Regions from separate parts of the Austwickia chelonae genome, predicted to be linked through region 1. Evidence: riboswitches for the same ligand, from Rfam matches in the RefSeq annotation. Region 1 holds a riboswitch; each other region holds the start of a gene.

Region 1 (7,799 bases):
CGACACTATTGTCGGTCAGCTCTGCACACAGTCGCATCGTGCATGAAAAGACCAACGACGTTGGATCACCGTTGGTTCCGGTAAAGCGACTTCCAAGCTGACTCCGGGGAGATGACGTTCCTCCAACCACAGGTTACGGATCATCAAGGCGGCCAGCCCGGCCCCGAGAGCGCATGCGGTCGGCTCCACCTGCGGCGAAGGGATGCCGTGATCGAGGCGAGCGAGGAACAAAGGCCACGACGGATCCTTGTCGCACCGATGTAGATCCAGACAACGCAGACAAGGCGCACCGGGGACGACGACCGGCCCTACGGTCACCCGATTGGTGTCGTACACGACCGGCAGATGCGGCACCCTCGCGTTGCGCCAGAGCCCGGCGCGGATCGACGATGCCGCCACCGGGGAAAACAGGACGACCAAACCCGGCACTCTCCGGAACTCGCCGCCTCGCAGCTCCAGATCGAGCTCGTCCGCCGCGCAGCGACCGATCATGACGTCTTCGGCGAGTTCACGTCGGAGAAGTCCGGCCAGCTGATGAGCGATCTCCCCCTCCCCGTCGAAGAGGATCCGTGCTCTCTCGCTGTCCGCACCGATGTCTCCCGGACGAACCAGCAGGGAATTCCTCGTGTCGGCGGTACAAGCCTGGACATTCCGTCCTGCTACCAAATTTCTCATTTCAGAGAGTCCTTCCACGCCACCGGCCATCACGCCACACAGTCTGCGACCAGCCCAGGCGCATGCCGAGGAGTTGTCCACAGGGCCGAGGAGGAAGGCTGCGCCCGTACCGGACTCGTGACCTCCACGAGCGATGAGACGCGACCTTCCGGGTTCCCTATGCTCGGGACATGACCGATCCCTGGGCACAGCTGCCGGTGGACGTGCGCCGCTCTGCACGCCGCCGACGGACCGTCTCCGCACGGGTGGAAGCCGGCCGACTGGTCGTCCTGATCCCGGACGTCTTCACCACCCAACAGGAATCCGAATGGGTCGCCACGATGCGGATCCGACTGGCCGCCCGGCAGCGACGGGGCCCCAGCAGCAGCGACGAAGCCCTGCGCGCGCGAGCCCACGCACTGTCAGCTCGTTACCTGGGAGGACGAGCCGTTCCCGCTTCGGTGCGCTGGGTGGACAACCAGCACACTCGCTGGGGATCGGCAACGCCTTCCCGAGGAAGTATCCGGCTGAGTCGAACCCTGGTGGGGATGCCCGACTACGTCATCGACTACGTGCTCCTGCACGAACTCGCACATCTCCTCGAAGCTGATCACGGACCAGCCTTCTGGGCTTTGCTACGCGAGGTGCCCTTCGTGGAACGCGCACGAGGCTATCTCGACGGATACACCGCTGGCCGGTCCATCGCCCAGGACCCGACCCGTCATCACTGCGCAGCAGACGAGGAATAACACGGCCAACCGAAGGAACCAGCCTGTTCGAGCCCGTGATAGATTCGCGAAGAATCAGTCGCACCCACTTCTCGGGTGCCAGGGAATCCGGTGAGAATCCGGAGCTGGCGCGCAGCGGTGAGGGTGATGACGGCGGTGACGAACCACTGGGGAGCCCCGGGAAGGTACCGTCCGTCAAGTGATCCCCAGCCCGAAGACCTGCTGATTCGCTCCAGAGCATGCGGTCCTCGCGCACAGGGCCCCGGATCCACGGAAGTGATTCATGTCGGTCGCCGACACACCCTGTCCTGCCGTCAGGCCGGAAGCACCCGGCACGCTCCCCGAAGAGACCCTTCACGTGCTGGCTGAAGCGCCGCTGCTCTGGTCGGCGGATACCGAACGGACCGGGCCGGACGAATGCTGGCGACCGGCTACGACCCTCACCGATCCGTCCTGGTGGGCGGCCGCCGCGCCCGCCTACGCCCAAGGCCTCGACAGCCCCCGTACCCGGGCCGGAGCAGCATGCGCCTTGCAGCATTACACCGGACGACTCGCCGGCGTGGTCCTCATCGCCTGGGCGCACTCCGGTCTCCTCCTCGACCTCGACCACCGATCCTGGTGGTTCAGGACCGACACCCGATATGCGACCACCGCCGTCTGCGCCCCCGACCGGGCCACACTCGGTACCGCCGAGATCACCGGGGTCACTACCGCGCTCATCGACCACTGCACGCCGCTGGTCCACGCCTCCGAAGAAGGAAACCGTCTTCCCCGACGACTCGGCTGGGGAAGCCTCGCAGCCTCCTGTGCAGCAGCCTTCGCCCTCATCCACCGATCGGTCGACACCGCCGCGCGGCCATCGGTCGCCACCCGAGCACAGGAAAGCCTCGCTGCCATCGCACGACTCACCGGACGACCCCTGGTCACCGTTGGAGCCGACACCCCCGCCGGGCCACTCCACCAGCGCAGACACACCTGCTGCCTCGTCCACACCGGCCGAGGACACGGACACTGCGGCAGCTGCCCCCGACTCTCGGACGAGGAATGGCTTCACCGCCAACAGGACCCGCCCACCACCACGATCCCCGGCCTGACCTGGGCCGACCGGCTGTACACCTGATCGGACGGAAGAGCGATGACCGACCTACGCGTTCCGGCGCCACCCGCCACATCCCCGCCGGAAAGCACACCGAACGGCCGGCCTGCGGACAACCGCACCGGCAGCGGCCTCCCCGCCCCGACGAACAGGACCGGGCCACGAGGGCGACTCCGCCTCGCGCCGATCCTGTTGACGCTGACCGTGCTCACCGCAAGCAGCGTCGTCCTCTCACTGGCCTTCGGCTCCGAACACATCGGCGTCGACCGCGTCTGGGAAGTCGTCTCCGCCCACCTGCGAGGCCAGAACTCCACCGACACCGTCGCCGACACCATCGTCTGGGAACTACGGATGCCCCGGGCACTCCTGGCCCTGATCGTCGGCGCCGGGCTGGCCATCGCCGGATGCGGGATGCAGACGCTCGTCCGCAACCCCCTCGCAGACCCCTACCTGCTCGGCATCTCCTCAGGCGCCTCCGTCGGAGCCACCATGGTGATCACCCTGGGCGTCCTCGCGGCCTGGGGCAGCAACGCCCTGATGGTCGGCGCCCTCCTCGGGGCGCTCGGCGCATCGATCGCCGTCTACCTGGTCGCACTCGGCCAAGGCGGACTCACCCCGCTACGCCTGGTGCTCTCCGGAGTGGTGCTCTCCTCGGCTTTCTCCGCCATAGCCTCCTTCCTCGTCTTCCTCAGCGACGACAGCCGCGCCACCACCTCCGTGCTCTTCTGGCTTCTGGGCAGCCTCGGCGGTGCCAAATGGGCGATCCTCGCGCCACCGGCCGTCGTCGTCGCACTCGTCCTCGCCGCCGCCATCGCCGTCCACGGCTGGCTGGACGCCCTGGCCGCCGGTGAGGAGACCGCCACTGCGCTGGGCGTCCCGGTCGGCGCACTGCGTACTGCCGTTTTCCTGACCTTGAGCATCCTGGTCGGTGTCGTAGTAGCCGTCAGCGGGGGAATCGGCTTCGTCGGCCTGATCCTGCCCCACCTGGCCAGGATGCTCGTCGGCGCGACCCATCGGCGGATGATCCCGGTCGCTGCACTCGCCGGGGCCTTCTTCCTGCTCTGGGTGGATGTGCTGGCCCGGATGGTCGCCCCACCCCAGGAGGTTCCGCTCGGCGTGGTCACCGGGGCCATCGGGGCGCCGCTCTTCCTGCTGCTGATGGGACGACGCGGCTACCGGTTCGGGGGACAGTCGTGAACGCGGAGACTCAGGTCGTGTCAGAGGCGACCCGCCGATCACAGACCCCAGACCTGGGGACGAGTACTTCCGCGGCGGACGATGACGGTCTTCGTTTGCGCCGGGTCGGTTTCCGGATCGGCCGCGCTCAGCTCCTCGAAGAGGTCGACCTGTACATACCTCGAGGTCGGCGTACGGCGGTGGTCGGTACCAATGGTGCTGGAAAGTCGACCCTGCTCAAGATCCTTGCAGGATTGCGTCCACCGACCAGCGGCCAGGTCAGCCTCGACGGTGTTGATCTTCGTGCTGTCCCTGCGGCGTCCCGCGCCCGGCAGATCGCCTTCGTCGGGCAGGAGGACGTCCCTGCGGCTGACCTGTGCGTCCGGGAAGCCGTGGCTTTGGGCAGAACGCCGCACCGGCGGCCCTGGCAAGGTGGAGGTACGGGGGAACGTCGCCTCGTGATGGGTGCACTCACCGCTGTGGGTATGGCACATCGCATCGATGACCCCTGTGACCGGCTCTCCGGTGGGGAACGACGGCGGCTGGTCCTCGCCCGGGGGCTGGTCCAGGACGCCGGGATCCTCGTGTTGGACGAACCCACCAACCATCTGGACATCGCCTGGCAGCTCCGTCTCTGGTACCTCTTGGGCGAGCTCTCCGGCACCGTCGTCGCCGCTGTGCACGACATCGACATCGTGCTTCGCCATTTCGATGCCGTGATCGTTCTGGCTCAGGGCAGGGTCGTCGCTGCCGGCGATCCGGTGGATTCCTTGACCCCTGAGGTGATCGCTGAAGCCTTCGGGGTTCGTGCCCACACCGTCTACGACCCGCACACGCAGGGGACACGCCTGCTCATCGATGACGTACTGACCCGTTCACCCGTGCCGGCGCCGGACGAGGCGCCAGGGAAGGAATCATGAGACCTCGCACCAGACTGGCCATTTCCTTTCTCGCGGTGGGCGCGCTGACCGTCTGTACCGCCTGCGGGTCGCCGAAGAGCACTTCTGCTGCGGGCCCCGGTGGTGCCAAGGTGACCGTGAACAACTGCGGACGTGATGTCACCTACGACGCCCCGGTGAAAAGACTTTTCGCGTACGACGGGAGCATCATCTCGATCGCTCTGGCTGTCGGTGCGCATCCCGAACTCGTCGCGGTCAGCGGCTTGAAGAATCATCAGGACCTGTTGCGGCTGAAGTACGGTGATCAGGTCGACAGCCTGAAGCAGGTCTCTCCCAAGGGGCCGACGATGGAAAATATCGTCGCGGCTCGCCCGCAGGTGGCCTTCGCCGGATGGAACTACGGTTTCAGCGAGGCGAAGAATCTCACTCCGGACACGCTCAAGGAGCGCGGCATCGGCTCCTACCTCCTCAGCGAGACCTGTCTGCAGAACGACGGGAAGACCCGGGGTACGATCCCGCCCTGGGAGGCTCTGCGGCAAGACCTGCTCAACATCGGCAAGATCACCGGGCACGACGACATCGCCAAGGGTGTCGTCGACGACATCACCCGTCGACGTGAAGCCTTGGAGAAGGCACCGAAAGCAGCGAAGAAACCGGTGGCCTTCCTTTTCGACAGTTCCAGCGATCAGATTCTCTCCAGTGGGAGTTTCGGCGCTCCCCAAGCTGTCTTCGACACCGCAGGGGCCGGTCATGCTCTGGCCGACGTGAAGAACACCTGGACCCGGGTCAGCTGGGAACGGATCACCACAGCCGACCCCGACTTCATTGCCTTCGTGGACTATCCGGCACAGGAGTTCTCCGCGAAGGTTGAAGCCCTCAAGTCGAATCCGGCGAGTTCTCAGCTCAGAGCCGTCAAAGAGGGACGCTTCATCAACCTTCCTTATGCGATGTGGACCTCTGGCCCCATGAATATCGATGCGGCAGAGTCGGTCCGGGCCGCGATGGAGAAATGGGGGTTGCAACCGGCCAGCGGTATCACCCCGGCTCTGGACATTCGCCCGCTCAAGCTCGGCGGAAATGCTTGGTTGGACTGACCTGGGCCGTCCGGCGCGGCGGACAGCACCACCGCGCCGGGCTCACCAGCACAGCAGAAGAGCCAGCAGGACGGCGGACGCGCCGATCTCTCCGAGCCCCACGAACATCGGCCGAACCCGCCGCCCGGCCATGGCCCAGGCCCGCACGGCCAAGGCGACGAAGAAGGCCGTGGTGAGCCCTTGGAGAAGAGCTGACGCGGGGATGGCCAACACCTGTGAGATCGTCCAGAAGAGCAGCGGGCACAGCGCGTGGTATCCGATGGATACCCGGTGGAATCCCGGATTGGTGCGCTCACGGATCAGGGTCTTCACGTACAGGGCAGTACCGAAGAAATAGGCGAAGAGGACGGTCACGACCCAGGCGGTCACCTGGACCGGATCACCCGGACGGTCGTGCGCGCACGCCATTACTGCGGCGTACAGACAGGCGGCGAGGATGGTGATGGCGTCATTGGCCAGGGCGCGGTCCCGGCGTTTCCAGGAGAAGAACAGGCTGCCCAGCGCGAGCGGGAGATAGATCGGTAACCAGCGCAGCAGGCCGGGGTCGAGGACGAGCAGGGCCACCGCGAAGGGGGCGCTGATCGCCGTGTAGGTCACCATCGCGGCCCGATGCCGGGCCCCTTTGCGGCTGCGCAGGGCCAGCCCGGTGGCATTGAACAGGAAGTAGCCGCTGAACAGCAGCAGGAGGAGGAGGGTCTGGAGGAGACCCCATCCGTGGCGTAGCCCGCCGACGAGGGCCGGCACGGCGAGCATCGCCCACGCGCCGTGCTGGCGGGGCAGCCAGTAGGCGGGGATGCTTCTCCGTCGTTTCTTCCGGGGGGTGGTGACAGCGCCGAGGGGAGAGCTCATGGGTCATCGATCCAGGTGGGGCAACATCTTCCGGCCGGCTCGGATGAGCTCGGACAGGTCGGCTGCTGCTGCGGGTGGGAGGTGGTCGACGTCGAACCAGCGGACATCGTGCGATTCGCTGCTGGTGAGCGGCCGGGCATCGGCGGGAGCCACGGCGGCGTACCGGACGTCGAGATGTTCCCTGCACCGTCCGAACGCGGCAGCGAGGGTGTGCGCGTCCAGATGGCAGGGGGTTTCGGAGAGGGTCAGGTCGGGAATCCCTGATTCTTCGAGGAGTTCGCGGTGCGCTGCGGCCCGCAGGCTCGGGTCGTCGGCGTCGATATGTCCGCCGAACTGGAACCAGGCGTCGGCCTTGCGGTGGTGGGTGAGCAGGATGCGTTGCCCGGTCGGATCGAGTACGAGACATCCGACCGTGAGGTGGACGGGCGGGCCGTCCTTGGCCGTCGCCCGGGGATGACGGTGGAGCTGGTCGAGGAAACGACGCCGAAGCCGTTCCTGGTCTGCCTCAGGGGCAGACCAGGAACGGAGGACCCGCAGGGCATCGCCGTGTGCAGGCAGGGAGTCCATCGGCGGTACGCAGGTCAGGAGCGTGGCGGGGTGTTTCCGCTGCCCGGGTCTTCTCCCTGGGAAGGCCTGTCATCCTTCTCCGGTTTGTCCTGGGGCGTCGACGCCTGTCCCGTCGAGGGTTTTCCCTCGGCAGCCGTTGTTGTGTCGGCCTCGGCGGCACCGAGGATCTGGGCGAGTGCGGCGTCGATCTCCCCACCGAGCCCACCGAGACCGTCGTCGCCTTCGGTGTTCCCTCCGCCGCAGGTGCGTCCCACGAAGCCGAGGATGTCGTCGAGGTCCGCAGCGGTCGGAGCTACGTCGGGGTGGGCCCAGACGCTGTCGCGGACGCTCTGTCCGCCGGTGCTCTCCAATGCGGAGAAAAGGTTCGCCGCGTCGCGGAGACGGCGCGGGCGCAGATGCAGGCCGACGAGTTCGCCGAAGATCGCTTCGGCGGGTCCGCCGGTGGCTCGGCGTCGACGGATGGATTCCGAGAGAGCTGCCGCCTGGGGCAGCCGACCTTCGCAGGCTTTCCCGGTGACGACGTCCACCCATCCTTCGGTGAGGGCCAGCAAGGTCTCCAGGCGTGCCAGTGCTGCTTTCTGGGCTTCGCTGGGGTCGGGGGAGAAGAGCGTCTTGGAAAGCGCCTGCTGCATGGCCTGGGGGTCACGCGGGTCGATCTCGGCGAGTTTGCGTTCGATGCCCTCGGTGTCGATGGTGATGTCTCGGGCGTAGGCCTCCACCGCGGCCAGAAGCTGGG
Region 2 (7,799 bases), 1.5 Mb from region 1:
TCCACCAGCCAGGACCACCACCTCGTCGCAATACGACAGAGCCAGATTCAGGTCGTGCAGGGCCACGATCACCGCCAGACCAGAACAACGCACCGCAGCAAGGATCTCCAGCTGCCGACTCACGTCCAGGTGGTTCGTGGGTTCGTCCAACAGCAAAGTCGACCCGCCCTGGGCGAAAGCTCGAGCCAGATGTACCCGCTGCCGCTCTCCACCGGACAGACTGTGCCAACGTCGGTTGAGGAGATGCCCCACCCCGGTTCGCTCGGCTGCTGCGTGCACCAACCGTCGGTCCTCGGCTGAAATACCGGACCACCTGCTGCGATGCGGAATACGACCGAGGTCGATCACTTCCTCGACACTGAGATCCTCTACCGTCTCCGCCTGCTGCTCGACAACAGCCAACCTGCGCGCCGCCTCCCTACGAGGGAGCACCTTCAGGTCGACCTCGTCGAGAGTCACCACCCCTGACTCCGGCTTGAGGACCCCGGCAAGCATGCGCATCAACGTCGTCTTACCTGCCCCGTTCGGGCCGAGCAAGCCGACCGTGCGCCCAGGAACCGCCCCTACCGTCACCTCACCGACGATGAGATGACCTTCGACGCTCCAAGACAGCTCGTGTCCGGTCAGACTCATGAGGCCCTCCGACGGCGTACGAGGATGAAGGCGAAAACAGGAACACCGACAAGTGCCGTCATCACACCGACCGGGACCTCCAAGGGCGCAAAAGCTGTCCGTGCAATGGTGTCCGCCCAGACCAAGAAGATCGCCCCGACCAAGGCCGCCGTCGGCATCAGAACTCGATGCCGAGAACCGACCATGGCGCGCGCGATGTGCGGAAGCACCAGACCGACGAAACCGATCGCGCCGGAGCTGGAGACGATCACCGCGGTCATCGACGCCGTGACGAGCAGAAGCAGCCCACGAATCCGGACGACCGAGACTCCCAACGAGGCAGCGGCTCGTTCGCCGAAAGCGAAGGCGTCCAAGGACGAGGCGCAGAACAAGCAGAGCAGAAGGCCGAGCGCGAGCGCCGCAGCGGCCAGGGCGACGTCCTCCCAACTAGAGGTGGCCAGCGAGCCCATCAACCAGAAAAGCACACCACGAGTTGTCGTGGCGTCGGCACCGATCATGACGATGAACGAGGTCAGCGCGGAGAAACCCTGGGTGACGGCGATTCCGGCCAAGACGACGGTGGCGGTGGTTCCGCCGGCGAGTCGAGCGAGCAGGAGCATCGCGCCGAAAGCGGTCACCGCGCCGAGCAAGGCTCCGCCAGAGAGGCCGAGGGTGCTGCCGACACCCAGGACCAGGACACAGACCGCGCCGGTGGAGGCTCCCGAGGAAACTCCCAAGAGGTAGGGGTCCGCGAGCGGATTTCGCAGGAGCGATTGCAGGACGACACCGCAGATCGACAGGCCTGCCCCGCAGAATGCCGCGAGAAGAACCCGGGGGAGTCGCAGGTCGGCGACCATGGCGATCTCGAGTGCGGATGCGCCGGAAGTCGTGGCTCCCAGTCTTTCAAGAAGGATGTTCCAGGCAGTCGTGACCGAGATCGGGGCTGGCCCGAAAGTCACCGTCACGACGACGGAGAGGATGAGTGCGGCGATTCCGGCCGCCCAGAGAGCGGCAAGGCCCAAGGGTCGGGGAGCCTCGATTTTCACGATCTGAGGCCGAGTTTTTCGATACCTGCGGCGAGTTTCTCCATCGAGTCCACAGTGCGGATCGAAGGGTTGAGTTCGGATCCGGCCAACCGGATGTACTGCTTGTTCTTGACTGCTCTCATCTGTGAGGTGACGGGGTGTTTCTCGAGGAAGTCGATCTTCTCGTCACCGGAGTCGGCCGACTTGCGCCGACGGGCTAGATCGGCGATCACAATGACGTCCGGGTCCTTGGTCGCGAAGTCCTCCCAGCCGACCTGGGGCCATTCCTGCTGGGATCCGGCGTAGACATTGGTCATTCCCACGGCCTCGGCAGCTATCTGTGGCGAGCCGAGGCCCCCTGCCACATAAGGAGACTCCGAGCTCGCGAACCAGAAGGCAGCTGTCACCGGATGTTTCTTCCCCTGCCCGGAGACCGCTTCGACTCGTTTTTTCAAGGACGCGACCATCTCCTCCCCGGCTTCACGTCGACCGGTCAAGGATGCAAGTTCGGCGACCTCCTGGTAGATGGCGTCAAGGCTGAGCTTCGCGGTGCGCTCCCCGTCACCCTTGCCACCGGGGCTCTTCGCACACTCGGCAGGCGCCATGTACACCGGAACGCCCAACCGGGTAAAAGCCTCGGGTTTCGTCGATCCTTCTCCAGGCAGGTCAGCGAAATAGGTCGCGGCGACGAAGTCCGGCTTCGCGCCCAGGACGGTCTCCATCGACGGGTTGTTGTCGGCCAACCGGGGAATGCGGGAGTTCTGTTCGGTGAAGCGCGGTAATACCGGGTCGAACCAGGTCGAGGTGCCGACCATTCGATCGCCGAGGCCCAGGGAGAGCAGGGTCTCGGTGCTCGACTGATTCATCGCGACGATCCGCTGCGGCGCTTTGGTCACGGAGATCTCACCGCCACAGTTGGCCACCTTGGCGGGATAGCCCTTCGCCGGGCTGTCGCTTCCGTCGGTCTTCGAGGCACCTGGGGTGGATCCGGACGGACCGCATCCGGCGATCGTGACGGTCAGGAATGCTGCTGCGGCGATGGCGGACAGTGCAACGCGGGAGGAGGCCAAGGGTATGAGGTTCCTTCGGCTCAACGACCTGGAACGCGAGGCCGGGACGGGCCGACAGCGGCGTGCTGCAGGCGTCGACAGGTCTTCGGGCTCGAGGTCGTCCACGTCAGGTACCTTCCCAGGCGGTTCGCCCAGTGGCATCTGGCCTGCCGTGTCACTCACACCGCTGCGCGTCAGCTCCGGATTCTCACCGGATTCCCTGCCCTCGACGGGGGAGAGGGCGTCGACGGGGCGAGGCTAACAGGATCGGCTGTGGGCAACCTACCGGTCGCAGGTGCCCACAGCGCAGGTCATTCGCCTTCGGACACCGCTCCCTCGGCCACCACGAGATCCTGCCAGGACATTCCTACCGTCTTGACGACATTCGGACGGTCGGTGGCACGCTCGACCTGTCCGAGGACTACATCTCGCAGAACGTACAGATCCTTCTCCGTGAGAGACCCTTCCTCGATCGCCATGATCACGTCACCGGCTTCCCGCAGCGCCGTGGCCACGTCCTCGACGACGACCTGGGCACGACCGAGGAGTGCCGCGTCGAGTTCACGGCGGTCCGGCTCGTGTGAGCCGATCGCCACGACGCAGGCGCCGTCTGCCACCCATTCCCCCTTGATGACCGGTTCTGCGGACGAGGTCGCGCAGACGATGATCCCGGCCTGTCGTACCGCGGCCTCGACCTCCTCCGGAGAGGTCACCGCGTCACAGTCCAGGCCCAGTTCACGAACTTGCCCTGCGCAGTTCTCGGCCCGGTCCTGCTCGACGTCCGCCACGCTGACATGGCCGATCCTGCGGATCGCGGACATCGCTTCGGCGTGCCCTCGAGCCTGGGGGCCGCCGCCGATCAGGACCAGCTCGTCCACCTCGTCCGGGGCGAGCGTCTCCGCAGCGAGCGCCGAGGTGGCCGGGGTACGCAGTGCCGTCAGTGCCGTGCCGTCGAGCAGGACGCTCGGCGTCAGGGTTTCGGCGTCCATGAGGACGTACCAGGCCTGGATGCGAGGAAGCCCCCTGCCCGGGTTGGCCGGGGCGACCGACAGGACTTTCACACCGGCGGAGGTCGCTGTCGACGACGGCATGAGCAGGAGCTGCCCGGCTCCTGCTTCAGGGCTGCTACGCGGCGGGTCCAGTGCCGGGTCGAGGCCACCCTCCAGCGCTGCACGGAGCAGCCTGCGGGCGCGGTCGGCGCTTACCCTTCGCAGCACCTCGTCGGCATCGATCCAGGTCGGTGTACTCATGTTTTTCCTTCTACAGTCGACATCTCTTCATCGGTGGAACGTCCTTCGACCACGGCGAGTCGGGGTGCGAAGGAGACGGCGATCGCCGAGATCACGCCGAGGACGACGATGTACGCCGCGATCGGCCACCAGCTGCCCGAGGCTTTGAACAGCCATTCGGCGAGGAGCGGTGCGGTGCCGGAGAAGATCGCGGCTCCGATCTGGTACCCGAGAGTGATGCCGGTGTAACGCACTTTCGCGCTGAAGGTCTCGGACATCAGCGTGCCCAGGGTCGCGGTGACCGGTGCCCAGGCGATCCCGAGCATCAGCGCTGACGCCAGGTAGAAGGCCGGCATCGATTTCGTGTTGACCAGTAGGAAGTACGGGAAGGCCATCGCGGTCAGCAAGCCCACTCCGACGAGGTAGGTGCGGGTCCGTCCGACGCGGTCGGACAGCGCTCCGAAGGCGGGGATGCAGAAGCAGCTGACGAGGGCTCCGAGCAGGACCGCGTTGAGGGCGTCTTGTTTTCCGTAGCCGATCTTCATCGCGTACGACCCGATGAAGGTCACCACGATGTAGAAGGGTGCGGTTTCCACGGCTTTCGCGCCGACGGCGACCAGCACGGAACGCCAGTGTTCGCGCAGGGTGGTGACCAGGGGGAGTTTCTCGACGGTGCCGCCGTCCTGGACCTTCCGGAAGGCGGGAGTCTCACCGAGACCGTCACGGATCCACAGGCCGATGACGACCAGGGCGATACTGAACACGAAGGGGATTCGCCAGCCCCAGGTCTCGAAGGCCTCGCCGGGCAGCATGGTGGCCAGGAGGATGGCAGCGTTGCCCATCAGGAGGCCTAGAGTCACGCCCATCTGGGGGATCGCGCCGAAGAGTCCTTTGCGGTGGTCCGGGGCGTATTCGTAGGCGAGGAGCAGTGCACCGCCCCATTCGCCTCCGATGGCGAGCCCTTGGATGATGCGGAAGAGGTACAACAGGATCGGAGCGGCTATTCCGATGGTGGCATAGGTGGGGAGCAGACCGATCGCTACTGTGCCGAGACCCATGATGGACAGGGTTATGACCAGGGTTTTCTTGCGTCCGACGCGATCTCCGATGTGGGCGAAGACGATGCCACCGAAGGGGCGGACGACGAAGGTCAGCAGGTTACCCAGCCAGGCGAGCATGAGCGCGATGAACGGGTCGTCGTTCGGGAAGAACTGCTTGCTGAAGATGATCGGGGCGACGCTGGCGTAGAGCAGGAAGTCGTACCACTCGATGGCGCTACCGGACAGGCTGCCGATCAGTACTCGGCGGTTGGTCGCCTTCTGGTCGATGGGCGGTGGTGGCGCCTGGGCCATGTGGGCTCCTCGCGACGGAAGCGGGATGTCGTTCCGGAGATCATGCCATCTCCCTGGGAATGATCTGTCATTTTTATAGGGGTATTTTTGTGGCTTTTTGTGGGTTAAGCACCTTCTGACCTGGCCAGGGAGTATTTGAGGATTCGGTCGACGAGCGCGGTCGGTAGCCGGTCAAGCAGCTCGCGCCTTCGGTTGAGCCGTACGGGGTAACGGGGCTTCGGGTGGTGTGCGGTCGTGGCATGGAAGACGGCCTCGGCCAGGACGGAGGGGTCGGAGGCTTTGGCGTCCTCGTCTCCGACCCTCTTCCCGGCTTCGCGGGCCAGAGGCTTGAACGGGGAGCTGTCAGGGACGGCGTCGAAAGCCGCGGTGATCCGGGAGGTCATTCCCGTGCGGAAGGGGCCGGGTTGCATCAGGATCACGTCGACACCGACGAACATGAGTTCGCGTCTGAGCGCATCGGCATAGGCCTCGACGGCATGTTTGCTCATGGCGTATGCGCCGTTCATGGGCATTGCCCGTTGCCTTCCGGTCTCGGAGCCGATCAGGACGACTCGACCACCTGCCTGGCGGATGAGGTGCCAGGATGCCTGGACTGTGCGGTGGGTGCCGAGGACGTTGACGTCGAGGACCCGATCGATGTCCTGGATGGGGGTGTCCATGAGGGGTCCGATGCCGGTGACCCCGGCGAAGGTGACGACGGCGTCGAGCCCGTCGGGGGACCATTTCTCCACGTGGCGCAGCGCCTTCGCCACCGAGTCGTCCTGAGTGACATCCATGGTGACGGGCAGGATGTCGTCATGTGGCGGGTGGCGGTATGAGGTGGGTTCGGGGACTGTGAGGTCGGCGACGGCGACGCGCCAGCCCCCGGCGAGGAAGCGTGTGACAGCGGCGGCGCCGAGTCCGCGTGCGGCCCCGGTGATGAGGACGGTTCTCTTTCTGTTCTCCGGGGTGCTTTCCACCCCGGGAGCGTACGCCGGACAGCAGCGGTGTCGGGGAGTTGTCCGCTGTGGTTTTTCGTGGTTTCGGAGGCGGCGTCGTTTGGCGTTATCGGCTCGACCACGGACGTTCCCTGCTGGTGGAAGCCATAATGGTGATCCCCTTTAAGTTTATGAAAACGCTAGTGACACAATCAGAATCACGGACGTCACCCTTACTGCGTGCGCGCCCGAGAGGGCACCCCATGGCCAGACTTAGTTAGGCAAGCCTGACCTCGGCAATCCGACGACGATGTCTGCCCCGAACATCCGGCGACGAATGTCCATACCCCCTGACATTCCTCGACAGTGACCCCACCCAGGCACACCCATCACAAGGAGATACAGATGCAGGCCCCGACGGAGAGCGAGGCCACACGCGTCTCGCCTGACGGGAACCTCGACCGCACACTGCGACCGCTCCCGCCCTTCCGCAACCGCTACCAGCCAGTCATCGGCGCAGGCGTCATCATCGTCGCCTTCCTCCTCGGACTACTGGCCAAGAAACCCGAGATCTTCGCCCTGTACATGGGCACCGGACTCGCCCTCGGCTACATCCTCACCCGTAGCCGATTCGGTTTCGCCGGTGGCGTCAAACGGATCTACATCACCGGCGAAGGAAGCCTTTCCAAAGCGCTCCTGCTCACCTTCGCCATCGCCGCCGTCGTCACCGCAGGCATCCACTGGGCCGCAGTACAGGACGGTGCCGTCGCCGCCTGGAACGCCGGACGCGGCGCCAAGGTCATCCCCGGAACGCAGGTCATCCTCGAGATCGGCCTCCCCCTCGTCCTGGGTGGCGTCATCTTCGGCGCCGGGATGATCATGGCCGGCGGTTGCGCCTCCGGAACCCTCGCCGACCTCGGCGAAGGGGCTGTACGTGTCCTCTTCTCCCTCCCCTTCTTCATCCTCGGCTCCGTCCCCGGACACTGGCTGCGTGCCGTGATGACCGAAAGCCCCATCGGCACTGGCGTCCGCGTCTACCTGCCGGACCATCTCGGCTACTCCGGAGCAGTGATCGCCACCCTCCTCGGCCTGATGGGTCTGTGGGTCCTCGTCCGACGCTACGAGCAGTACCGCAAACGTGAGGGGTACTACCAGGTCGAGGAATGGGATGCCGGCGAAAGGTACGTCCCCCAGGAAGACACCGGGAAACCCTTCCGTTTCTTCAGCCCCCGGACCTACCACCACTTGATGGTCACTCGATGGGACTTCCGCACCGGCGGCATCCTGCTGGCCTTCATGTTCCTCTTCATCCTGATCACGACCAAGAAGTCATGGGGTGTGACCAGCGCCTTCACCGTATGGGCCGTGGCCTTCCTCGATCTCTTCGGCATCCAGATCACCCATCCTTCATTCGCCTCGATCAATACCTCCGTGGCCGGGGGCCTGCTGAACCACAGCGGGTCCGTGCGCGACGTCGGCATCATCTTCGGCTCCGCTTGTGCCTTGCTCCTCGCCGGACGATTCCGCCTCGACACCAAGTTCTCCACGGTGGACGCCTTCACCTACGCCGTCGGCGGGCTCTTCATGGGCGTCGGCGCACGCCTCGCCGGCGGCT
Region 3 (7,799 bases), 1.2 Mb from region 1:
GGGGCCTTCCTGATGGGCCCGCCCGGCCTCGGATGGCTGGGCGATCACGTCGGTGTCTTGCGCGCGCTCGGGGTGGTTTCGGCCTTGCTGATCGTGGCGCTCGCGGCTGTTCCTGCGGTGCGGGAGTCCTCTCGGGGGGAGTGGCCGGAGAAGGTCGGCGGACCCCGGACATCAAGTGAAAACTGATGTCTGAGAAGTATTTTCCTGGTCGATTCGCCAGGGTGCCGGTTGCGCTGGTCGCTATGGCTGAACGCAATGCACACTATTTCGAGCTGACACGCCGATGTTGTGGACAACCTGCACAATCTGCTGACGAAAGAGTGGACGCAATGCCAGGATGAGTGGCATCGAGATACGTGAAGTGCCCGAAAATCCTTCGCCCCGTGCACATGTCAGGAGGCTGTGATGTCACCCGTACGCACCCAGGCCGCTGAGCCCTATCGGATCAAGACCGTCGAGCCCCTCACGATGACCACTCGCGCCCAGCGCGAACAGGCCATCAAGGACGCCGGATACAACACCTTCCTGCTGCCTTCCAAGCTCTGCTACATCGACCTGCTCACCGACTCCGGAACCTCCGCGATGAGTGACCAGCAGTGGGCGCACATGATGGTCGGCGACGAGGCCTACGCCGGGGCGAAGTCCTTCGACCTGCTCAAGGAGGCCGTCGAAGAGGTCTACGGCTTCCCGTACGTCGTCCCCACCCACCAGGGGCGGGGCGCCGAGCATCTGATCAGCCGCATCCTCATCAAGCCGGGCATGCACGTGCCGGGCAATATGTACTTCACCACCACGCGCCTGCACCAGGAGATGGCCGGTGCCACCTTCCACGACGTCATCATCGACGAGGCCCACGACCCCACCGCCCCGCACCCCTTCAAGGGAAATGTCGACCTGGACAAGTTCCAGAAATTGATCGACGAGGTCGGCGCCGACAAGATCGCCTACATCAATGTGGCGCTCACCGTGAACCTGGCCGGTGGGCAGCCGGTCTCCATGGAGAACATCCGCGCCGTCCGCAGGGTGTGCGACGACCACAAGATCATCATGTGGTCGGACGCGACCCGGCTCGCCGAGAACGCCTACTTCATCCAAGAACGTGAAGAAGGCTATGCCGACAAGTCCTGCGCCGAGATCGTCAAGGAACAGCTGTCCTATTTCGACGGGCTGACCATGTCGGGCAAGAAGGACTGCCTGGTCAACATCGGTGGTTTCCTCGCCATGCGCGACGAGAGGATCCTCGTCGCAGCCCGCGAACTCGTCGTCGTCTTCGAGGGCATGCCGTCGTACGGCGGGCTGGCCGGGCGCGACCTGGAGGCGATGGCGGTCGGGCTGCGCGAGGCCGTCGACGACCACTACCTGGCGCACCGCATCGGACAGGTCCGTTACCTGGGTGAACGTCTCCTCGAAGCGGGCATCCCGATCGTGGAGCCGATCGGCGGGCACGCGGTCTTCCTCGACGCGCGCCGCTTCCTGCCGCACGTCCCCCAGGAGGAGTATCCGGCGCAGGCCCTGGCCGCGGAGCTGTACGTCGAGTCCGGGGTGCGTTCGATGGAGCGCGGCAATGTGTCCTCGGGGCGGGGGGCCGACGGCAAGGACCGTTTCCCGGCCCTGGAGCTGGTGCGCCTGACGATCCCGCGCCGGGTCTACACCGACCGGCACATGGATGTCGTGGCCGATGCGGTCATCGAGTGTTACCGGAACCGTGAGCACATCAAGGGCCTGAAGTTCGTCTACGAGTCGCCTACTCTGCGTTTCTTCACGAGCCGGTTCGAGCCGCTGACCTGAGCTCTCTCGTCAAGGTGGGCCTGGCCGTGCACCGGCACGGCCAGGCCCACCTTCGCGATCGATCAGCCGATGGTCACGACCTGAAGGTGTTCCACAATGTCGAGGAGGCCGTCGAGGTGAAGAACGAGTGGTGCTCGGCATGCCCGCAGGCCTTGCCCCAGCTGACGATCCCGATCTGGTAGAGACGACCGGCATGCCGACGTACCAAGGGGCCGCCGCTGTCGGAGAAACAAGCCCCCTTACCGGCGGACCCGCCACACAGGTCGGTGGCTGCGTTGTACTCGTGGCCGCCGTCCTCGGCGCAGGCCGCTGTCGAGTGCAGCGGAATGGTGACCTTGCGCAGCCCGTCAGGCATGTCTCGTTCACCTGACGGGTCGACGGTTCCCCAACCGATGACGGTCGCCCGACCGGAGGTGGTCAGGCCGGTTGCTCCTCGCGGGGGTAGCGCTACCGGGGTGATCCCGTGGACAGGTTCGTTCAGCCGCAGTAACGCTGCGTCGTAACCGGCGATCACGGCGTACCGGGGATGGATGGTGATGTCGGCCTGACCGTTGACGACCTTGATCTTGCGGGTGATTCCTTGGGAGGAGTCGGAGAGAGTCGTCCGGCCGATCACCAGGTTCACGCCCTGGGCTGTGCTGCCGACCCTCTCGCTGACGCAGTGGGCTGCGGTCAGTACGGTGTTCGCGTCGATGAGCGACCCCCCGCAGAAGTGCCGTTCCCCGGCCTGGATCGACACCATGAACGGGAACTCGTTCTCCTCGGCTTGAACACCGCCGATGATCCGAGGCGATGGCGTCGGGTCTGCTGGTGGTGAGGCGTGGGTGGTGCAGGGGGTGAGCAATCCACCGACAAGCATCGTTGCTGCTGCCACACTCAGGAGGCGGCCTTTCCTGCTGGACTTGGACATGTGCTGGGGCTCCTCTCGGCTGCGGTGCATCTTCGGACGCGAACAGAGTAGGAGCGCCCGGGACGGCGCAGCGGGGGACCGGCCAGGATCTTGTCTTTCTTTGCCGAGGCCAGACCTGGCCTTGGGGGCAGCTATTCCAGCATTCCACCAAAGATGGACAAAATCCTATTTTTCAACGAAAACCGTTGACTTATAAGGTCTTCCGAATGCCAGGCGTGTCGGCACCAGCACTGCAACGGCCCCACTCCTGGAGCCGCTCCAGGTAGATCCGCATCTCATGACGGGCACGGCGCACCCCGCTACGTCCTCCCCGACGTCGGGTCTCCTTCACGAAGGATCTACGGGTGCGCCGATCACCGATCGCCGCATTTTCGAGTTCATCCAGCTGATCGCCGGTGACCGCGCTCGCGGCGGCCCGGAGGTAGTCGCGTTCCTGCCGCCATACCCAGCGCAGCACCGGCGTGAGCATTGCCAGGTAGCAGGCGATCTTGACCGGCATCAAGGCGATGACACCGGCGTTGCCCCAGGCTGTCGGGGCCGGCGAGTTCCACAGGAAGTGGATGAACCAACCCAGCGCGTAGAAACCGGTGAAGACCAGAAGACGACGGTTCAAGGACCACTTGTCTCCGACGACACGACCGAGCAGGACGGCGACCCCGACCCCGATGATCGCGCTGTACAGCTGGTGTGACGTGAAACCACTGAAGAAGCGCACGAATCCCACCAGGAGGAGCCCCTTGATATCGCTGTCCGGGCTGTCCAATGCGCCTTTGGCCAGGTAGGAAAGGTTTTCCAGGACCTGGAAACCGAGACCGACGAAACCACCCACCATCAGCCCGTGCATCGGTCTCGTCATCGTTTCCCGGGCGATGAGCATCACGAGCAGGATGCAGGCCGTCTTCATCCATTCCTCGGACGTCGGCCCCACTAATCCGGCGAACCATTGCTGGGCTGACTGTTCGCCCAGCAGGTGCAGGACGACGACCGGGAGAGCCGCATTGACCTTCACGGACAGGTAGGCGGCGATCGTGGCCCCGCTGACGAAGGCGGCCAGCATGATCCGGGGGCGACGGGCCCGGTAGGGATCACAGGCCGCCATCGCCAGGACGAAGAGCGCTACACCTCCCAGGGACAACGGCGAGGTCAACAGCAGCGTCCCCGCTGGCGGGGCGACCCGGGGCCACAGGAAGACGGCGAGCGCGATTCCGCACAGTGCGCAGCTGATCAGATAGAACCACCACAGAGCTGACCGGGGGCGGTAGAACTCGTCGCCGGGCTTCTGGTTCGCTGTCGCCAGGCGTTCTCCGCGGCGGAGGTCGTTCATGCCTTTTCCTTCTTGACCGTGAGGGAGTCGATCAGCGTGGTGATGTCCAGAGGCTCTTTGTCCGTCGGTGCGGTCGAGGTGATGACGATCAGGAAACCGTCGCGCCCGACCATCGCGCAGCGGCCCTGCCCGGCTCCGTTTCCGCCGGTGACTTCACAGGACAAGCCGGAGAACTCGTTCGCAGTCGAGATCTTCTGTTCGGTGAGTCGTAGGTTCTGCCCGGAGGCGGCGGCCGAGCGGACCTGACGTTCCATGGCGGTCTGCTGATCCTTGACGGAACTGATCACGGTCAGGGACAGCGCTCGTTCCCCGTCGACATACCGGGCATATTTCCGGCGCACCTGCTCCTGGCGCTGCCAGTGTTCGGGGGCAGCCCATTCGACGTGGGTGCCAGTGGCATCGACGGTGAGTCGGTCTCGTTGCCCGGTTGTGACGGCATCGCTGGGAGTGCCGAGAGCAGCTGCTGACAGCGTTGGCACCGCGACCCCGATGGCCAAGATGCCGAGGACCGCAGCTGTGGCCCTGAGGTCGCGCAGTTCTTTACCGATTCTGTGCATGAGAGGTCCTTGCCGAACAGTGAAAATATGGTGCAGGACAGCAGAAGGGGCAACGGTTCGGTGCGGATCGGAGTTCCGGTGAACTGGGCTGACCTGACTCGGACAGGTCTCCTCATGCAACGCCAGGGAGAACAAATGTCCATCCGGGGCAAGACATTTCGGCTATTGGGGCGCGGGCCGTCGTCGCCCCGGTAGGGGCACCGGGGCGACGACGGGGGTGATCAGGCGCGGGCGCCCAGCGCGGCGATGTGCTCGGGCAGGCGGTCGTGGGTGCCGTACATGAAGTGGTTGCTCATGCGCTCGGAGAACCGGCTGGCTTCTGTCGTCCGGCCGACGGCTTCGGCGACCTGGCGGATGAGCATCGGTGAGGCTCCGCAGCACACGCCCAGGTAGCGCACGTCCATGCCGTAGGCGAGCCGGGCGAAGGCGTCGATCTCGTACCGGTTGGTCGACAGCGGGTCCAGTGCGGTGGGGAAGGTCCGGCCGTGCGGTGAGGGGGTGGTGGCGGTCGGGTCGGAGAGATTGAAGAAGGTGGGTTCTTCCTCGGTGGTGCGATAGGGGATGGGGAGCGCGGCGACATGGCAGCTGACGGCTTCGCGGATCTGTTGGAGCCAGGGCAGCATTGTCCGCGGGCCGCGGAAGCAGTTGAGGCCGACGACCTGCGCGCCGCCTTGTTCGAGGCGTCGAGCGGTGTCGACGATGCCGACGTCGTCGGACATCCGGTTGCCGGCCATCGGGGCGAGGGTCATCACGACGGGTAGTCCGCTGGCGGCGGCGACTTCGAGTGCGGTCTCTGCTTCACCGGCGTAGTAGAAGGTTTCGCCGATGATCAGGTCTGCGCCTTCGTCGACGGCCCAGCCCACCATTTCTTCGAACATGCCGCGGACCTCGGCCTGCCGGGCCGGGTCGGCGGGATCCCAGATGTTGGTGTTGGAGATATTTCCGGCCATGAGGTCGCCGGGGTGGGCGTCGGCCACTTCTCGGGCGATGCGCAGAGCGGCCCGGTTCAACGGTTCCAGGAGGTCTTCTTTGCCGATGACCCGCATCTTTTCGCGGTGCCCGTTGTAGGTGAAGGCTTCGACGATGTCCGATCCGGCACGTTGGAAGTCGGTGTGCAGGGTGCGGAGGGCGTCGGGGTTCTCCAGGGCCACTTCGGGGACGAACTCACCGGCGGTGAGATAGCCGCGTCGTTCCAGTTCGAAGAGGAATCCTTCGGCGCAGATCACCGGCCCGGTGTCGAGTCGTTCGGTCAGGGTTCGTCGGTCGCTCATGCTGCTCTCCTCGGCAACGATGGTCGTTGCCTCCCCGTGGGAGAGGAGCCTGTGCCCGGGCCCTGCCGGAGGGCGCGGCCTGAGGGGCTGCGTACTGCGGACGGGTGTCGTCATGGCCAGGCCATCTCTCGTGGTTCGGCATCTGGGTGCCGGTGCAGGCGGTCTCCTGACTCCCGGATCGAACGCTGGCCTCGGCCTTCCCGAACCTGGTGGTTCAGTGGCATCGTCGAGGCGGAGCTCTCCGGTCACAGTGGCGAGGACCGTGTCGGGCTTGCACCGACTTCCCGTTTCTGCACCGAGTCAACAAGTATAAGGCTCGCCTTATGTGACAGATCATTTGAGGAAGAAAGATTTTCAGCAGACATGCCCGCCTCGTCGGAGTGCAGACGAGGCGGGCATGTCCTGTGTTGTGTGGGTCGGCAGAGCAAGGTCGGCTGCCCTTGCACGTGGCCGGTGAGGTGCGGGTGTTCCTTTTAGAAACCGAGTCCCTCTCGCACCTTTTCGGAGGCGGTGGAGGTGTAGAAACCGGGGTTGTTCTTCTGCGCGCATCCTTTGCCCCAGGAGACCACGCCGATCTGGTAGTAGCGTCCGGCGACCTTGCGCATGATCGGGCCGCCGCTGTCACCTCGGCAGGAGTCCTTGCCTTCGGCGCTGGCGCAGAAGTCGGTTTCTGCGTTGTAGTCGTCGCCACCGGCTTTGGCGCAGAGCGCCGGGGTATGGATGGTGACATTGGTTTTGAGAAGCCGGTCGGGGTACTTCGGCGGCCAGGTCGCTCGGGTGGTGCCCCAGCCGATGACAGTGGCGATGGATCCGGGCTTGTACAGGGCGGTCGATCCGGCTTCGGGCAGGTCGACCGGGGTGATGTTGTTCACCGGTTTGTCCAGACGGATCAGGGCAGCGTCGTAGCCGACTTTCTTGCCGTAGGACGGGTGGGTCGTGATGTCGGGGGACCCGCCGGTGAAGCGGATTTTCCGGTCGACGCCTTGTGTCTCGTCGGACAGGACGGTGCGCCCGATGGCCAGGGTGATCTTCTTGGCGCTTTCAGCGGTTTCGTCGTTCACACAGTGTGCTGCGGTGAGCACCGTGGTGGAGTTGATCAGGGAACCACCACAGAATGATTCGCCGTTGAGCTGGAGCGACACCATGAAGGGGAACTCGCCGTCTTTGGCGGGGGTGCCACCGACGATGAGTGTCGAGGCGTCTGCTTCTCCGCTTGGTGGAGCGGCAAGGGCTGTGCTTGAGGCGAGTGTGCCTCCGATCATAGTTACAGCTGCGGCCATGCCCAGGATGCGGCCGATAGGCCTGGAGGTAGACATGTGCTGGAACTCCGATCTGCTGAATGACTGTGGACGCAAAAATCATGAGCATTAATGATTCTGATTGTCACGAGATACAGCCGATTCCTTGACCTTCTTTACTGATGTCGGGGGACTCTTTGATCTGGCCGGTATATTGCATGACTTTCTGAAAATATGCAGAGAGAAATCTGTATGTATTTCGCGAAAGTGACGGATGTTGACTGAGTGCTCTTGGGTCTGAAATATCCCCCCGCCGGTCTCTGACCAGCGATGATCTGGCTGTAAAAGCTTTTCGAACGAATGTATGGATACATATCTTTCCTGATTTCCGCACACTTGGCGGGCGGTCAGGACCCTCAAGAGTTTCCGTCGATTATTCATCTGATGTATTTAAGATGCGGCGATAGAAGCCGAAGAAAAGACCACCGGCTGGCAGCAGCACGGGTCCGGCATCATTCCACGGTCGGGATGCGGGTCGGGATGCGGGTCGGGATGCGCTCGCGAAAGCGCGGGTGGCGGGCTTCGACTCGTCGATGGAGAGTCGAAGCCCGCCAGGGGGCGGCGCACAGGGGAGCGCCGATGCAACCCGGTGATGGGCAGGCCGGACCACCGACCCACCACCGGATGAAGAGAAGGCTCTGCCTCAGAGGC

The links. Region 1 has a riboswitch for cobalamin ahead of DX923_RS08965 ((2Fe-2S)-binding protein). Riboswitches for the same ligand answer to the same signal wherever they lie in the genome.
Region 2: linked by a shared signal. The riboswitch ahead of DX923_RS15465 (ABC transporter substrate-binding protein) and the one ahead of DX923_RS08965 ((2Fe-2S)-binding protein) in region 1 are both predicted to bind cobalamin.
Region 3: linked by a shared signal. The riboswitch ahead of DX923_RS14065 (homocysteine S-methyltransferase family protein) and the one ahead of DX923_RS08965 ((2Fe-2S)-binding protein) in region 1 are both predicted to bind cobalamin.

What each region holds. Positions count from the first base shown of each region.
Region 1 covers NZ_CP031447.1:2,038,538-2,046,336, reverse strand. The annotation lists gene DX923_RS08980 (ABC1 kinase family protein) at 1-1, opposite strand, end outside; gene DX923_RS08975 (hypothetical protein) at 16-675, opposite strand; gene DX923_RS08970 (M48 metallopeptidase family protein) at 846-1,403, shown strand; cobalamin riboswitch at 1,442-1,623, shown strand; gene DX923_RS08965 ((2Fe-2S)-binding protein) at 1,666-2,502, shown strand; gene DX923_RS08960 (FecCD family ABC transporter permease) at 2,518-3,675, shown strand; gene DX923_RS08955 (ABC transporter ATP-binding protein) at 3,693-4,574, shown strand; gene DX923_RS08950 (ABC transporter substrate-binding protein) at 4,571-5,647, shown strand; gene DX923_RS08945 (YwiC-like family protein) at 5,690-6,496, opposite strand; gene DX923_RS08940 (NUDIX hydrolase) at 6,500-7,063, opposite strand; gene DX923_RS08935 (zinc-dependent metalloprotease) at 7,078-7,799, opposite strand, start outside.
Region 2 covers NZ_CP031447.1:3,523,275-3,531,073, forward strand. The annotation lists gene DX923_RS15455 (ABC transporter ATP-binding protein) at 1-633, opposite strand, end outside; gene DX923_RS15460 (FecCD family ABC transporter permease) at 630-1,658, opposite strand; gene DX923_RS15465 (ABC transporter substrate-binding protein) at 1,655-2,707, opposite strand; cobalamin riboswitch at 2,767-2,950, opposite strand; gene DX923_RS15470 (ornithine cyclodeaminase family protein) at 2,998-3,936, opposite strand; gene DX923_RS15475 (MFS transporter) at 3,933-5,267, opposite strand; gene DX923_RS15480 (SDR family NAD(P)-dependent oxidoreductase) at 5,372-6,226, opposite strand; gene DX923_RS15485 (YeeE/YedE family protein) at 6,590-7,799, shown strand, end outside.
Region 3 covers NZ_CP031447.1:3,199,830-3,207,628, reverse strand. The annotation lists gene DX923_RS14090 (MFS transporter) at 1-186, shown strand, start outside; gene DX923_RS14085 (tyrosine phenol-lyase) at 406-1,788, shown strand; gene DX923_RS14080 (S1 family peptidase) at 1,862-2,698, opposite strand; gene DX923_RS14075 (PrsW family intramembrane metalloprotease) at 2,889-4,022, opposite strand; gene DX923_RS14070 (hypothetical protein) at 4,019-4,579, opposite strand; gene DX923_RS14065 (homocysteine S-methyltransferase family protein) at 4,801-5,850, opposite strand; cobalamin riboswitch at 5,991-6,189, opposite strand; gene DX923_RS14060 (S1 family peptidase) at 6,324-7,112, opposite strand.